DNA from 2 places in the Planomonospora antibiotica genome. Region 2 is predicted to be linked to the other one. Evidence: riboswitches for the same ligand, from Rfam matches in the RefSeq annotation. Region 2 holds a riboswitch; the other holds the start of a gene.
The links. Region 2 has a riboswitch for cyclic di-AMP ahead of IEZ06_RS23970 (coiled-coil domain-containing protein). Riboswitches for the same ligand answer to the same signal wherever they lie in the genome.
Positions count from the first base shown of each region.

Region 1: it holds a riboswitch for cyclic di-AMP, as region 2 does, so the genes downstream of both, IEZ06_RS34000 (coiled-coil domain-containing protein) here and IEZ06_RS23970 (coiled-coil domain-containing protein) in region 2, are expected to answer to the same signal.

Region 1 is NZ_BMQE01000076.1:10,094-17,582, forward strand. Features, by position in the region: gene IEZ06_RS33975 (metal-sensitive transcriptional regulator) at 1-168, shown strand, start outside; gene IEZ06_RS33980 (heavy-metal-associated domain-containing protein) at 215-424, shown strand; gene IEZ06_RS33985 (DUF8832 domain-containing protein) at 421-1,419, shown strand; gene IEZ06_RS33990 (heavy metal translocating P-type ATPase) at 1,457-3,715, shown strand; gene IEZ06_RS33995 (MarC family protein) at 4,145-4,777, shown strand; cyclic di-AMP (ydaO/yuaA leader) riboswitch at 5,049-5,184, shown strand; gene IEZ06_RS34000 (coiled-coil domain-containing protein) at 5,188-6,171, shown strand; gene IEZ06_RS34005 (CHAP domain-containing protein) at 6,465-7,265, shown strand; gene IEZ06_RS34010 (DUF305 domain-containing protein) at 7,469-7,489, shown strand, end outside.
Region 2 is NZ_BMQE01000029.1:62,042-69,530, reverse strand. Features, by position in the region: gene IEZ06_RS23985 (four-helix bundle copper-binding protein) at 1-21, shown strand, start outside; gene IEZ06_RS23980 (DUF305 domain-containing protein) at 847-1,473, shown strand; gene IEZ06_RS36580 (hypothetical protein) at 1,933-2,847, shown strand; gene IEZ06_RS23970 (coiled-coil domain-containing protein) at 3,213-4,199, opposite strand; cyclic di-AMP (ydaO/yuaA leader) riboswitch at 4,203-4,339, opposite strand; gene IEZ06_RS23965 (MFS transporter) at 4,738-6,015, opposite strand; gene IEZ06_RS23960 (PLP-dependent cysteine synthase family protein) at 6,012-7,106, opposite strand.

The DNA.
Region 1 (7,489 bases), on a different contig from region 2:
CTCACCCAGGTCTCGGCGGCCAACCGGGCCCTGCAGTCCTTCGCCCTGGCCCTGCTGGAGGAGCACATGGCCCACTGCGTGGCCGACGCCACCGCCAAGGGCGGCGCCGAGGCCGAGGCCAAGGTCAAAGAGGCCTCCGAGGCCATCGCCCGCCTGGTGCGCTCCTGACCACCCTGGCCACTGGATCGATCAGCAACGACAAGGAGTGATCATCATGACCACCACCTACACCGTCGCCGGGATGACCTGCGGCCACTGCGTCAGCTCGGTCACCGAAGAGGTCAGCGCCGTCCCCGGCGTCACCGGTGTCGACGTCGACCTGGCCGCCGGCCGGGTGAGCGTCGACAGCGACGGCCCGATCGACCCCGCCGCGGTCGCGGCCGCCGTGGAGGAGGCCGGGTACGAAGTGGTGACGCCGTCGTGAACACCCCCGCCAAGCTGGGGGCCTACGCCCTCGGACTCGCCGTGGTCTTCGGTGGGGCGCTGGGGATCGGCAACGCCGTCGGCGCTGTCGCCTCCCCACCCGCCGCGCAACCCCACACCGTCCACGAGGCCCCGAGCGCGACTCCCCGCCGACCCGCCGCGGCGGCCCCGGCGTCCCTTCCAGGAGGCCTTCAGATGTCCGAAAGCGGCTACACCCTCACCCCGCAGACGACGACCGTCCCACCCGGCGAGGCCACCGACTTCCGGTTCACCGTCACCGGGCCCGACGGCCGGCCGCTGACCGGTTATCAGACCCAGCACGGCAAGCAGCTTCACCTCATCGTGGTCTCCCGCGATCTGGGCGACTTCCGGCACCTGCACCCGGCCAAGGCCGCCGACGGAACCTGGTCGGTGAAGCTGACCCTGCCGGAGGCGGGCGTCTACCGGGCGTTCGCCGACTTCGCCCCCGAAGGCGGCCATGGGCTGACCTTGGGAACGGACCTGCACGCCGCCGGTGACTACACGCCCAGGGCGCTGCCCGAGGTGAGCCGCACCGCCACGGTCGACGGCTACACGGTGGAGCTGGGCGGGGAGCTGGTCCCCGGCGCCTCCAGCGCCCTGACGCTGACGGTGAGCAAGGACGGCAAGCCGGTCACCGACCTGCAGCCGTACCTGGGCGCCTACGGGCACCTGGTCGCGCTGCGCGCCGGAGACCTGGCCTACCTGCACGTGCACCCCGACGGCGAGCCCGGCGACGGCACGACGGCGGCCGGTCCGGGCATCACCTTCCACGCCGAGGTGCCCAGCCGCGGCGACTACCGGCTCTTCCTGGACTTCCAGCACGAGGGAGTCGTGCGGACCGCGGCCTTCACCGCCCACGCCGGCCAGAGCCCGGCCCCGACGGCGACCCCCGCCCGTCCTGCCGACACGGCGCCCACGCCGCGGCCCGCAGCAACCCCTGAGAAGTCCGGCTCGCACGGCGAGCACACGCACTGACGCACATGCGCGACGCGAGAAAGGAACGGTGACGTCGATGTCCCCCGTGACCGACGACAGACCACCGGCCGCCACCGGCGCGGTCGAGCTCTCCATCGGCGGCATGACCTGCGCGTCCTGCGCCAACCGCATCGAGCGCAAGCTCAACAAGCTCGACGGCGTGACCGCGACGGTCAACTACGCCACCGAGAAGGCCAAGGTCACCTTCCCCGAGGGCCTCGACCCGCAGACGCTGATCGAGCAGGTGGAGCAGGCCGGCTACAGCGCCGCGCTGCCCGCCCCGCCCGCCGGGCACACCGCCGGGCAGGCCGCCCCGCAGGAGGCGGCCGACGAACTCGCGTCGCTGCGCGCCCGCCTGATCACCTCCGTCGTGCTGGCCGTGCCGGTGATAGCGATGGCGATGATCCCGCCCCTGCAGTTCACCCACTGGCAGTGGCTGTCGCTCACCCTGGCCGCTCCGGTCGTGGTCTACGCGGGCTGGCCGTTCCACAAGGCCGCCTGGACCAACCTGCGGCACGGCGCCGCCACCATGGACACCCTGGTCTCGCTCGGCACGATCGCCGCGCTCGGCTGGTCGTTGTGGGCGCTGTTCTTCGGCAGCGCGGGCACGGCGGGGATGACCCACCCGTTCGCGTTCACCATCGAGCGCACCGACGGCTCGGGCAACATCTACCTGGAGGCCGCCGCCGGGGTGACCGCGTTCATCCTGGCCGGGCGCTACTTCGAGGCGCGCTCCAAGCGCCGCGCCGGCGCCGCCCTGCGGGCGCTGCTGGAACTGGGCGCCAAGGACGTCGCCGTGCTGCGCGGCGGCACCGAGGTCCGCATCCCCAGCAACCAGCTGGTGGTCGGGGACCGCTTCGTGGTCCGGCCCGGCGAGAAGATCGCCACCGACGGCGTGGTGGAGGAGGGCTCCTCGGCGGTGGACGCCTCCATGCTGACCGGCGAGTCGGTGCCGGTGGAGGTGCGGCCCGGCGACACCGTGGTCGGCGCGACCGTCAACGCCGGCGGGCGGCTGGTGGTGCGCGCCACCCGCGTGGGCGCCGACACCCAGCTCGCCCAGATGGCCAGGCTGGTCGAAGACGCCCAGACCGGCAAGGCCCAGGTGCAGCGCCTGGCCGACCGCATCTCCGGGATCTTCGTCCCCATCGTGATCGCGCTGGCCGTCGGCACGCTCGGCTTCTGGCTCGGCACCGGTGACGGCGCCGGGGCGGCCTTCACCGCCGCGGTCGCCGTACTGATCATCGCCTGCCCCTGCGCGCTGGGCCTGGCCACCCCGACCGCGCTGCTGGTCGGCACCGGCCGCGGCGCCCAGCTCGGCATCCTGATCAAGGGCCCCGAGGTCCTCGAATCGACCCAGAAGATCGACACCGTGGTGCTGGACAAGACCGGCACCGTCACCGAGGGCAGGATGACCCTCGTCGACGTGCACCAGGCCGACGGTGAGGACGCCGAGGAGGTGCTGCGCCTGGCGGGCGCCCTGGAGCACGCCTCCGAGCACCCCATCGCCCAGGCGGTCGCCCGCGGCGCGGCCGAGCAGGTGGGTGAGCTGCCCTTCCCCGAGGACTTCGCCAACATCGAGGGGCTGGGCGTGCGGGGCGTCGTCGACGGCCACGCCGTGCTCGTCGGCCGCCCGCAACTGCTGGCCGAGTGGTCCCAGCACCTGCCGGTCGAGCTGGAGCGCAAGCTCGCCGAGGCGCAGGCGGCGGGCCGCACCGCGGTCGCGGTCGGCTGGGACGGCCGGGCCCGCGCGGTCCTGGTCGTCGCCGACACCGTCAAGGCGACCTCCGCCGAAGCCGTCCGGCGACTGCGCGCGCTGGGCTTGACCCCGGTGCTGCTGACCGGCGACAACGAGGCCGTCGCCAGGACGGTCGCGGCCGAGGTGGGCATCGACGAGGTGATCGCCGAGGTGCTGCCCGCCGACAAGGTGGACGTGGTCAAGCGGCTGCAGGAGCAGGGCCGTACGGTGGCCATGGTGGGCGACGGTGTCAACGACGCCGCCGCGCTCGCCCAGGCCGACCTGGGACTTGCGATGGGCACCGGCACCGACGCCGCCATCGAGGCCTCCGATCTGACCCTGGTCCGCGGCGACCTGCGGGTGGCCGCGGACGCGATCCGCCTGTCGCGGCGGACCCTGGCCACCATCAAGGGCAACCTGTTCTGGGCCTTCGCCTACAACGTGGCCGCCCTGCCGCTGGCCGCCCTCGGCCTGCTCAACCCGATGATCGCAGGAGCGGCGATGGCGTTCTCCAGCGTGTTCGTGGTCACCAACAGCCTGCGCCTGCGCGGCTTCAGATAGGAACCGCCGCTGCAACCGAGTGGAGCCCTTCCCCCGGTTCGGGGGAAGGGCTCCACTCGGTTGCGGCATGAACGATGATCTGCCGCACCCCGACGGCCTGCAGCGCTATGGTCCCGGCAACCCTTCGGCACCCTCCGCGCTGCTTCTGATGGCGGCGGAGGCGTGGCCGGCAGCGGGGAGCGAGCGGTGGATCTGCCCGCTTTCGCGTACGGATCTCAATCAGCTTGGAAGGAATACTGAAGTCAGGCTGGAGGTTGAGCGTGCCAGGAGGTGCAGACATGATCACCCAGCGGGTTGACGCCGAAGTCGCGGTGTGGCTGCGTTGGACGGTGCCCTGCTACTCCACGGTCCCCCGGTCCGTCCCGCTCCCCTAGCGACTCTCCAGAGGCCAGGGGACGGGGATGTCCTCTTGTCCCGTGGAGTCTCGTCATGTCCATCGCCGTTCTGACCGCCCATTCCGCGCTCTTTGTCCAGGCGTTCGTCACCCTGCTCGTCATCTTCGATCCGCTGGCCGCAGTGCCGATCTTCCTCACCCTGACCCGTAATCAAAATCCGGCCGGTCGCCGTCGAACAGCCCGCGTGTCCGTGCTCGTCGCCGCAGGGATCGTCTCCGTCTTCGCGATCGCCGGTAATCGCCTGCTGGACGCGCTGGGTATCTCCCTGCAGGCGCTCCAGGTCGCCGGTGGAGCGCTCCTGGCGCTCATCGCACTGGATCTACTCAAAGCCGACTGCGCCAAAGAGCGCGCCAACGCCGAAAGCGGCGCCGTGGCCTTCGTCCCGCTGGGCACGCCGCTGCTGGCCGGGCCTGGAGCCATCGCCGCCGTCATGCTCTACATGGAAAAAGCCGGCAGCTTCGCTGCGGTAACCGCTGTGGTTCTGGCTCTGGTCGCCGCGCTCGTCCTGACTTGGATGACGCTGCGGTTCTCTTCCCTCATCGGCCGCGTCCTCAAGGACAACGGGCTGAACCTCATCACCCGGATCATGGGCCTGCTCGGTGCGGCGATCGCCGTACAGCTCGTCGCCGGGGCCGTCCAGCATTGGGCGCGGTGGGGTGTGGGATGAACACGTGACCACTTTCTACTACTTTCCATAGCAGGGCTTGCGGCATCGTCATTGCTGTTCCCCTCTGCCAGGTATGGCCGGATGAGCCTGGCCCCGGCCAAGGTGATGATGAGGATCACGCCCTTCCGCGACAGCTCTTCCCTGGTGGAGGCCTGTTCTTCTCCGCTTACCCGCCACGGCAGCGGCGATCACAGCCTGATCGCCACCGGGTATCGGATTGCGTACATATCACCAAGTCTTTACTACTATGCTTCGTTTTGCCTCGGCCCTGGTGGCCGGGCTGCCTAATCCTTGGCGCGTTGCCGGGGAGCCGGGGAACCACCGCACCTGGGGTGAACCACTTCGGTGGAAGGGCTTTCTCCAGCCCGAACCCGTCAGCTAACCCGGTCGGCTGAAGGAGAGGAGAGTTCGTGGCGGCTGCGTCCCCCGCATCCCCTGCGTTCCGTCGTCATGCGATCGTGGCCGCCTTCCTGGCCGCGGGACTCGGTTTCATCCTCGGCGTCCCTACCGCGGGCAGCGCGGCCCCCAAGCCCACTGAGGCCGAGCTCAGGAAGGACCTGGCCAGGCTCAACAAGAAGGTCGACACCCTCATCGAGGCCTACGCCGCCAAGCGCGAGTCGCTGGCCAAGGCGCACAAGGCCGAGGGCGTCGCCAAGAAGAACCTGCGCAAGGCCGAGGAGGCATTCACCGCGGCCAAGGGCGAGGTCGATTCCATCGCCCAGCTCCGCTACCAGAGCAGTTCCGGCGACCTTCCGGCGCTGCTGTTCCCCGGTGACATGGGCGGCGCCGCGCTGATGGAGCAGCTGCTCGCCCAGCAGAGTGCCCACTTGGAGGGGTTCACCCGTAGCCGGGACGCCCGCAAGCGGGCCGCCGAGCGGGCCGCCCGGCTCACCGAGCAGATCCGGGGGGAGGCCGAGAAGGTCGAGGACCAGCGCGAGGAGGCCGAGCGGCTCATCCGCGACATCAAAAAAAGGCTCGACCAGCTTGTCCCGCTGGGTTCCGGCCGCCGCTCCAACGGCAGCTGGGCTCCCCAGCTGCCCAACGGGCCCGACAACATCACCGATCGCACCCGGAACATGCGCGATGCCATCAGCAGACGCTTCAGCCTCCCTTACGCGGTCGGCTGCTACCGGGCGGCCAACGACGGCGGCGAGCACCCGCTCGGGCGCGCCTGCGACTTCATGATGAGCGCCGGTGGTGCGATGCCCTCGGCGGCCAATCTCAAGCTCGGCGACGAGATCGCCGACTGGGCGATCAAGAACAAGGACAAGCTCGGCGTCAAGTACGTGATCTGGCGCCAGCGCATCAACCAGGGCTCGGGCTGGCGCTTCATGTCCGATCGCGGAAGCATCACCGCCAACCACTACGACCATCCGCACATCTCGATGTACTGATCTTCAGCCCGGTGCCGCCCAATCGGCACATGATGGAGCGACGCCGGACCGAAGCGGAAAGGCAGCCCTCCTCTCCTCCTCCCGCCGGGCGATAGACCTTCCCCATATTCCGACATATGGCAACGAAGAGGGGTATAACGCTCCTGTGTGGCAGACATCTGCGTGGACCGGATCCTGCGATGCCGAGGAGCGTATCGCGGGATGCACGTGCTCCTGCCCACCCAGCATTTCGCGAGGCCTACCCGCCAGAACTAAGGACCGGCCCGGTGGGCGAGGCAGGAGGGAGACCTCACATGAGCGATCGTCATGTTTTTTCTCCGCTTCTTCCCGACAATCTGCTACGCGCCGCCGTCTGCATAACCTTCATCACCTGCGCCCTGCCCATCGGTGCTCCCGCCTTCATGGCCGATGCGCCCCAGCAGACCCAGCCTGACGATGCGCGCCTGAGCAAAGGCGCCGCACCGCCACCAGCCGGCAAGCTGCCCCCAAAGAAACCCACCCCGGCAGAGTCGCTGCTCAAGGTGGCCGAAAAGCAGATCGGCATCACCGAGAACACCGTCGGCGGTGGCACCAAGTTCCACTCCTGGTACATGGCCTCGCAGCGCGCACAGGAGACTCTGGCCCGTGACGGCGGAGTCATGGAGAACTACGCCAACGCACCCTGGTGCGCGATGTTCATCTCCTGGGTCGGCGAACAGGCCGGCCTGCGGTCCGTCATCGGCGCGGACGCCTACGCCATCGCCTGGGCCGGATGGTTCCAAGACCGCCACCGCTGGGGCCACCTGGCCAAACCCGGCGCCCTTGTCTACTTCGACCTCGACAGCGACGACGATCGCGGCATCTACAAGATCGACCATATGGGCCTGGTGGAGCGCGACAACGAGGACGGCACGATCACCACGATCGAGGGCAACACCGACAAGGGCAAAGTCGAGCGGCGCATCCGACCCACCTCCGATGTCGTCGGCTACGGCTACCCGCGATACCCCTCCCCAGCGAAGGCGGCGACCCGCCATCCCAGCAGCACGAGCCCGCCCGGCCCCGGTACAGACCAGCCTGGTACAGGCCATGAAGCAGGCCGGCCTCGGTCGTGATCCGGCAATGCCTGCACCAGTCAAGATCCGCCTCTATGGGCCCCGGCCTGGTGGAATGGCCCGTTCTTCTACGGGAACATACCTGCTGCGCTCGGCACGGCCGCTGGCTATGCATTCGGGGGCCGGATCCGTGCCAGAGGGCTCCGGATCCGCCTGCGGTGCGGTCCGGGCATATTCGGGGACTTTCTAAAGGGGGCATTAGCATGATCGACGAGCGATCTCTG
Region 2 (7,489 bases):
CTGCTGGCCACGATGAGCTGACCGCGTTTGCATCTCATGTTCAAGCGTGGCACGGAGTGATCGGCGCATGTCGCTCAAAGGCGGTGCGGACACGACGGCATGCCCGCCGAAGGCAAAGCGAGTCACCGTGCGCCCGCACCGAGTCGACGTGGACGACAGCGTCGTGAGCAGGCGGGCGAGCGCATCGGCGGCTCACACCTGCCGGCCCGGATGCTCCTACCCCCGCCCGCTTACCAGCAGGTTGGAGGTCTCCGGCGACAGGACCGCCAGGGCGATGTCGAAGGCGACATCGGCGTCGAGGCCGTCGCACAGGGGGCGGCTTGCGGACGAGCGCGTCGAATGAAGACGCGCGTCACGGTCAACCGCTGCCGGATGGTGACGGCCCAGATCCCGGCCAGGCCGGCATCGATCGTGGCGGCGCTGCGCACGACGTCGAGGAACGACGCGGCGCGCAGGTAGAGACGTCTGCGGTGCCGACGACTTGGCGGCGTATCCGCTCGAGGGGGCCGGATCGGCGAGCCGGCGGCGACGGGTTCGCCGTGACGGTCCGCTCCGGTACGGCGCGGGCCGCCCGCCACCGGGTGCGCCGCCGCGCTGCTCGTTCGCCCTCTGCCCGCGCTGCCTCCGTTCTGGCCCGCCTGGCCTTCTGACCGGTGGTTACCGTCGGTCAGGGCTCGCTCGTCCTAAGCTGTGTGACCGCTCCCTGCCCGGGCATATAAGGATCGCACTTACCGAGGTTTCCGGTCGCCAAAATAGCGGTCGGAAACCGCGCCCGCGGATGTCTTCGACGCCCGCCCGAACGGAGAGGCGGTGCAGATCCGAGAGCCCGAGGAAGGAGCGACACCCATGGGTCCCAGCAGTTCTCCCGTCCATCGGCTCGCGCTGGCCACGGCGGCGGGATCCGGTGTTCTCATGCTGCTCACCGCCTGCGGCGGCGCCGATGACACCGCGACCGGTCCCACCGGCGCGACGACCGCCGCCCCGGCCACCTCCGCCGCTCCTCAGCAGTCCGCGACGTTCAACGATGCGGACGTGACGTTCGCGCAGAACATGATCCCGCACCACCAGCAGGCCGTGGAGATGGCCGAGATGGCCGAGAGCCGGGCTTCGGACCCGGAGGTCAAGGAACTGGCGGCCAAGATCAAGAGCGCGCAGGACCCGGAGATCACCACCCTGACGACCTGGTTGGCGCAGTGGGGCAAGCCCGTGACCCCCGAAGCGGGCCACGGCGGACATGACATGTCCGGGATGATGGACGAAGAAGACATGAACAAGCTCATGGCCGCGAAGGGAACCGGTTTCGACCGGATGTTCTGCGAGATGATGATCGACCATCACGAAGGCGCCATCGAGATGGCCAAGACCGAGCAGGCACAGGGCGCCAACCCCGACGCCAAGGAGATGGCCAAGACCATCGAAACCGCCCAGCAGGCCGAGATCGAGCAGATGAACGAGATCCTCGCCAGGCTCTGAACCGTGCACTGCACACGGCGGAGGTCTTCCCCGCAGGGCGAGCACGAGCGGTCCGGACCGCTCTACCTGACGGCTCCGGTGCCCGTGATGGGCGGGCGACGCCCCCCGATAAGACGGTGCCCACGCCTGCTGTGACTCCCTGCGGCGGCGTGCACGCCTGGTACGGGGCCGGCCTTGGCCGTCGCGCCGTCGACGCCACGACCGGCGGCTCACAGCCGCCGCAGAGCAGAGAGACCCCGGCCGTGATCGCAACGGCCGTCGCGGTAGCGAACCTCCCGGGCAGAGGTGACCGAGGCCTTCCACTCGGCAACCGCACCGCACCCTCGATGCTCTCCTCCCGCCACCTCCAGCGGATCCCATGAAGGAAAGGCCCCAGGAGCGGCCGCACCGGTTCCGCCTGCGGCGCGGCTCCCAGGCCGAGGAACGCCCTGTCCCCTTCGCGAAGGGTCCTCCTTCCTCATGGTCCCCACCGCCCGCCCCGCCACCCACGCCCGTGCCCTGAGCGCCGCCATCCTGGCCCTCACGATCGGCGCGACTCCAACCGGTACCGCCCACGCGGACACCCACCAGACGGTCATGCTGAAGGGCTCGACCACCGCTTCCTACTTCTGGGACGACGGTTCCGGCCGCAACGGCGACACCGGTCTGCCGGCCTCGGGCAAACCAATGCAAAAGGGCCTGGCCGCTTCCCCGTCATGGCCGCTGCTGACCGAGGGCTACGTGCTCTACAAGGGCAGGAAGGCGCCGTTCTTCGTCGGCGACCGCGGTCCGGGCGAGCCGTCCAGCCGCGGCATCATGCTGGATCTGGACGCCAAGACCTTCGCCGAGCTGACCGGTGGCACCTTCGACGCCGAGGCGCTGACGGTGCGGGGCAACGGCGGCCTGGGCCACATCAAGGTCGACTACGTCATCACCAAGTGGGGTCCGGGCAAGGGAAAGAAGAACCTGCCGCTGCCCTTCGCCACCGGCGCCTACGCGCGTCACGACGACGACCCCGCCGAACCCGTGCCGGCCCGGACCGCCGAGGCCGAGCCGCGGGAGACCTCCACGGAGGCTCCCGCGAGCACGGGGCCGGCCGGGCAGGCCGGCGGAGGGACAACGGTTCCCGCGGTAGGAGGTGACCGGACCGGCACCGTGGCCCCGAACGCCACCGCCGCTGAACGGGACTCCGGGAGCACGACCGCCGTGTCTTCGGTCACCGATGGACCCGGCAGCAGCCCCAAGAGCGTCCTGCTCGTGATCGCGGGTGTGATCGGGGGCGGAATGGTGATCGGCGGTCGGCTCCTCGGCAGGCGACCGGCCCTCGCAGGAGGTCACACGGGGCCGGGACACCCCTCATTGCGGGCACGCGGGCGGCATCGAAGGCGCCCCTGACCACCCTTTCGCGCGCTTGCGAGATGCGTCCGGCGCGGCAGGGCCATCAACGAGAGCTCCTTATGCCTGGACACCGGCTACCGCGTCAACGCTCAAGGGCTGCTGCCGACCGGCGTCATCGGTTCCCTCGGCGTGCCCGCCGAGGGAACCGCTGCCCGGGCCATCACCATCGCCCGGCGCGCCCGCGCTGATCGGAGCCGCGGCTTCGCCCAGCCTCACCGGGCCGCCCGGGCTGGCCGCTCACCCATCGCCTGAGTGATCATCGCGACATCCTCGCCTGCGTTGCACCTGAGCTGCGCCTGCGCGTCACTACCCCGGCTGCTCATCAGCGCCGGTGAGCAGCCCGTCGGTGAGGCTCTTTGCTTTCAGTACATCGAGATGTGCGGGTGGTCGTAGTGGTTGGCGGTCACGCTCCCGCGGTCCGACATGAACCGCCACCCGGAGCCGTGGTTGATCCGCTGGCGCCAGATCACGTATTTCACGCCGAGCTTGTCCTTGTTCTTGACGGCCCAGGCGGCGATCTCGTCACCGAGCCGGAGGTTGGCGGCCGAGGGCATCGCCCCGCCGGCGCTCATCATGAAGTCGCAGGCGCGCCCGAGCGGGTGCTCACCGCCGTCGTTGATCGGCCGGTAGCAGCCGACCGCGTACGGCAGGGCGAAGCGTTTCCTGATGGCCTCGCGCATGTTACGGGTGCGGTCGGTGATGTTGTCGGCACCATTGGGGAGTTGGGGCGCCCAGGTGCCGTTGGCGCGGCGGCCGGAGCCCAAAGGCACGAGCTGATCGATCTTCTTCTTGATGGCGCCGATCAGCTCCTCGGCGTCCCTGCGCTGCTCCTCGACGTGCTCGCTCTCCCGGCGCAGGTCCTCGGTGAGCTGCGCGGCCCGGTCGGAGGCCTGCTTCCTGGCGTCCCTGCTGCGGGCGAAACCGTCGAGGTAGGCGCCCTGCTGGGCGGCCAGCTGTTCCAGCATGGCCGCACCGCTCATGTCACCGTCGCCGAACAGCAGTGCGGGCAGATCACCGGAGTCGCTCTGGTAGCGGAGCTGGGCGATGGAGTCGACCTGCTTTTTGGCCTCCGCGTAGGCGTCCTCGGCCTTGCTCAGGTTCTCCTTGGCGACGCTCTCGGCCTTCTGCGCCTTCTTCAGCGACTCGCGTTTGGCGGCGTAGGCCTCGATGAGCGCGTCGACCTTCGTGGTGAGCTTGTTCAGCTCCTTGCGGAGCTCGGCCTCGCGGGGCTTGGGGGCTGCGGCGGCCGGGGAGGGGGGACCGAAGACGACTCCGAACGCGGAGATCACGCAGGCGGTCGCGGCCAGACGGTGGCGGAACATGGGGGACGTGGGCGACGGGGCCGCCACGCACTCTCCTCTCCTTCGGCCGGCCGGGTTAGCTGACGGGTTCGGGCGGGAGGACGCCCTTCCACGGAACGTGGTTCACCCCAGGTGCGGTGGTTCCCCGGCTCCCGGGCGCTTCGCCCGGGATGAGGCATGCCGGCCCTTTCGGCCAGCGCGCAACGAAGCATAGTAGTAAACAGCCGGTCATATGACCCTAATCCGATGCAAAGAAGTGATCTTTACGTGATCACCCGCTGCCAGGCGTCGCTGCGAGGGAGGACTCCGATGGAGAGGGAGTCGCGATCTACCAGGAGATTTCCGGTGTAGAACGGTGTGGTGGTGCACCGTGGTGACATGGCGGCCCGCGCGAGCGAGCCGTCCAGGCATGCCGGAATCTACTATTCATCATAGGAGGTGAATGTTGTCGCTCCGGTGATCGTGCCTGCCTGGGCAGATGCCACAGGACCCGGGGCCTCACCTGGGCCACCCCGATGGAGTCGTCGGCGAGACGCCCCGCCGGTCCCGCGGAAAGGATCCGCCGTTGCGGGCCGCCCGGCGGCGGTCAGGCCGGGGTCGCCTGCGGCTGCCGGCCCGGTTCCAGCCGGCCCGACCGGTCCAGGGCGAGCACCGCCACGGCGCAAGCGCCCCCGACCGCGGCCATCACCCACCACGGAAGGCCGGGCATCCCCGCCTGCCTCCCGGCGTCGAGTGCCGCGCCGGTCAGCAGGTTGCCCGCGGCGATGCCGAGACCCGACAGGGTGTTGTAGAAGCCGTAGTAGGTGCCCATCATGCGCTCCCCGCCGAGCGCGGCGATGGTCGCCATCTCGAACGGGTAGACGATCATGACCGCCAGGCTCAGCAGGCCGGTCGCCAGGAGCACCGGTGCCAGGGCCAGAGCGTGCGCCGGCCAAGGCGCCGTACCCGGCAACGCGGGGGCCAGGGACGCCGCCAGGGCGAGCGGCACGAACGAGGTGCCCATCAGCCCCAGGCCCCGCGCCATCGCCTGCCCCGCCGTCCAGCGCCGCCTGGCCCACGCGGTGATGCGGACCTGCCCGACGATGGCCAGGACGCCGGAGAGCATGAACAGCAGGGTGACGCCGAGCTCGCTCCCGGTCAGCCGGCGCACCTCGATCGGCAGGCCCAGGTAGACCTGGAAGTTGAGCACGTAGGAGCCGATCATCGCCAAGGAGAACAGCAGGAAGGACCGGTTGCCGATGATCTGGCGCCAGTCGTGCAGCATGCCGGCCTGCGCGCCGGCCCTGCTGCCGGAACGGCCCGGCAGGGCGCGGATCTGGACGACGGCCAGGACGGTGAACAACCCGGCGGCGACCAAGCAGGTCAAGCGGAAGGTCACCCCGCCCAGCACCAGCCCGATCAGCGGGCCTACCATGATGCCCGTCTGGTAGAAGACGTTGAAGACGGCGAACGCCTCCACCTTGCGCTCACCCGCCTCCTGGGCGAGATAGGCGCGCGCGGCCGGGTTGAACAGGGCTCCGGCCAGGCCCGTCAGCGCGGAGGCGGTGATCAGCCACGGCAGTGATTCGGCCAGGCCGAACAAGGTGAACCCGACGCTGCGCAACCCCAGCCCCGCCGTGATCATCGGTTTGTAGCCGATCCGGTCGGCCAGGCTCCCGCCGAGCAGGAACATGCCCTGCTGGCTGAGGTTGCGCACGCCGAGGATGAGCCCGACCAGCCAGACCGCCAGCCCGAGCTCACCGGACAGGTGCAGGGCCAGATACGGCATGAGCATGTAGAAGCCGACGTTGATGGTGAGCTGGTTGACCAGCAGCAGCCGGATCGGCCGGTTGAACGAGCGGACCTGGGCGACGGTGGCCTTCACGCGCGGCCCTCCAGCGGGTCGGTCACCGTGTCGCAGCGGGTCCACCGCAGGACCTCGGCCTGCGACGGATGGGCGATCTCGTCGGGTTCGGGTTCCGGCTTGGCGTCGAGCAGTCCGCGTTCGGCGCAGTAGGCGTCGTTGTAGACGGTATCGAAGTAGCGCTCGGGGCCGTCGGGGAAGACCACGGCGATCCGCGTGCCCGCGGGTTCGGTACGTGCCAGCCAGGAGGCCACCAGCGCCACCGCGCCCACGCTCCATCCGCCGGTGGCGTACCTGGCCGCCGCGAGCCGCCGGCAGGCCCAGACGGCCTCGCCCGGCGCCACCCAGTGGATCTGGCTGAAAGCGCCGTAGTCGACGTTGCGGGGATGGATACTGCTGCCCAGGCCGCGCATGAGCCGGGTGCGGGCGGGCTGGCCGAAGATGGTCGAGCCGACGGTGTCGACGCCCACCAGCCGCACCCCGGGGTAGATCCGGCGCAGGGTGCGGAAGATCCCGGCGCTGTGGCCGCCGGTTCCCACGCTGCACACCAGCACGTCGATGCGGCCCGGCCGGCGGGCCAGCTCCCGGGCGAGCCGCTCGTAGGCGGAGACGTTGTCGGGGTTGTTGTACTGGTCCGGGCAGTAGGCACCGGGATGCTGCTCCAGCAGCTCACCGACCCGCCGCCGGCGCGCCTGCTGCCAGCCGCCGGCGGGGTGGGGCGCGGTGACCGTCTCGATCCGGGCGCCGTAGGCGGTCAGCAGCCGGTGCATCAGCGGTTCCATGCCCGGATCGCTCACCAGGGTCACCGGGTGGCGGTGAACGATGCCGGCCAGCGCGAGCCCGAGGCCGAGTGTGCCGCTGGTCGACTCGACGATCAGGGCTCCCGGTCGCAGGTCTCCGCGCAGGCGGGCCTGCTCGACCATGTGGAGCGCGGGACGGTCCTTGATGCCGCCGGGGTTGTGGCCCTCCAGCTTCGCCCAGAAGCCGTGGCTCCCCCCGGTCCACAGTTCCGGTATCCACAGCACCGGGGTGTCGCCGACCAGGTCGGCGGGGGAGGAGGCCCCTGGAGCGCTCGTCATCGGGGCACGGGTTTTCGCGTGCAGGTTCTTCATCTGGCGTTCCTCAGCACTGCGCAGATCGCGGTCAGGATGCGTGCGGAGGCGCGGACATGCCGGAAGACGGCTGCCGGACGAACAGGAGATCGTCGATCGGCAGGCGAGGACGGCATGGCCCGCCGGGGGCATCTACACCCGTGACTCGCAGAGCAGGTTGAGGAGGTAGGCGCCGGAGCGCGGTAAGGCCCGTGCCGGATCGGGAGCGTGCCGTCCGAGCGCGGGTCCGGAGGTCTCGCCGGAGACGGCCGGACTGATCGGAGGCCAGCCGCCGATCAGTGGCGGCGGGCAAGAGGTGGCCTGTCGCTGGCCGGAAGCCGCCTGGGCGGCAGGAGCGTCGCAGGTCACCGGATGCTCATGGCCGCCGGAGGGCGACGGGGAAT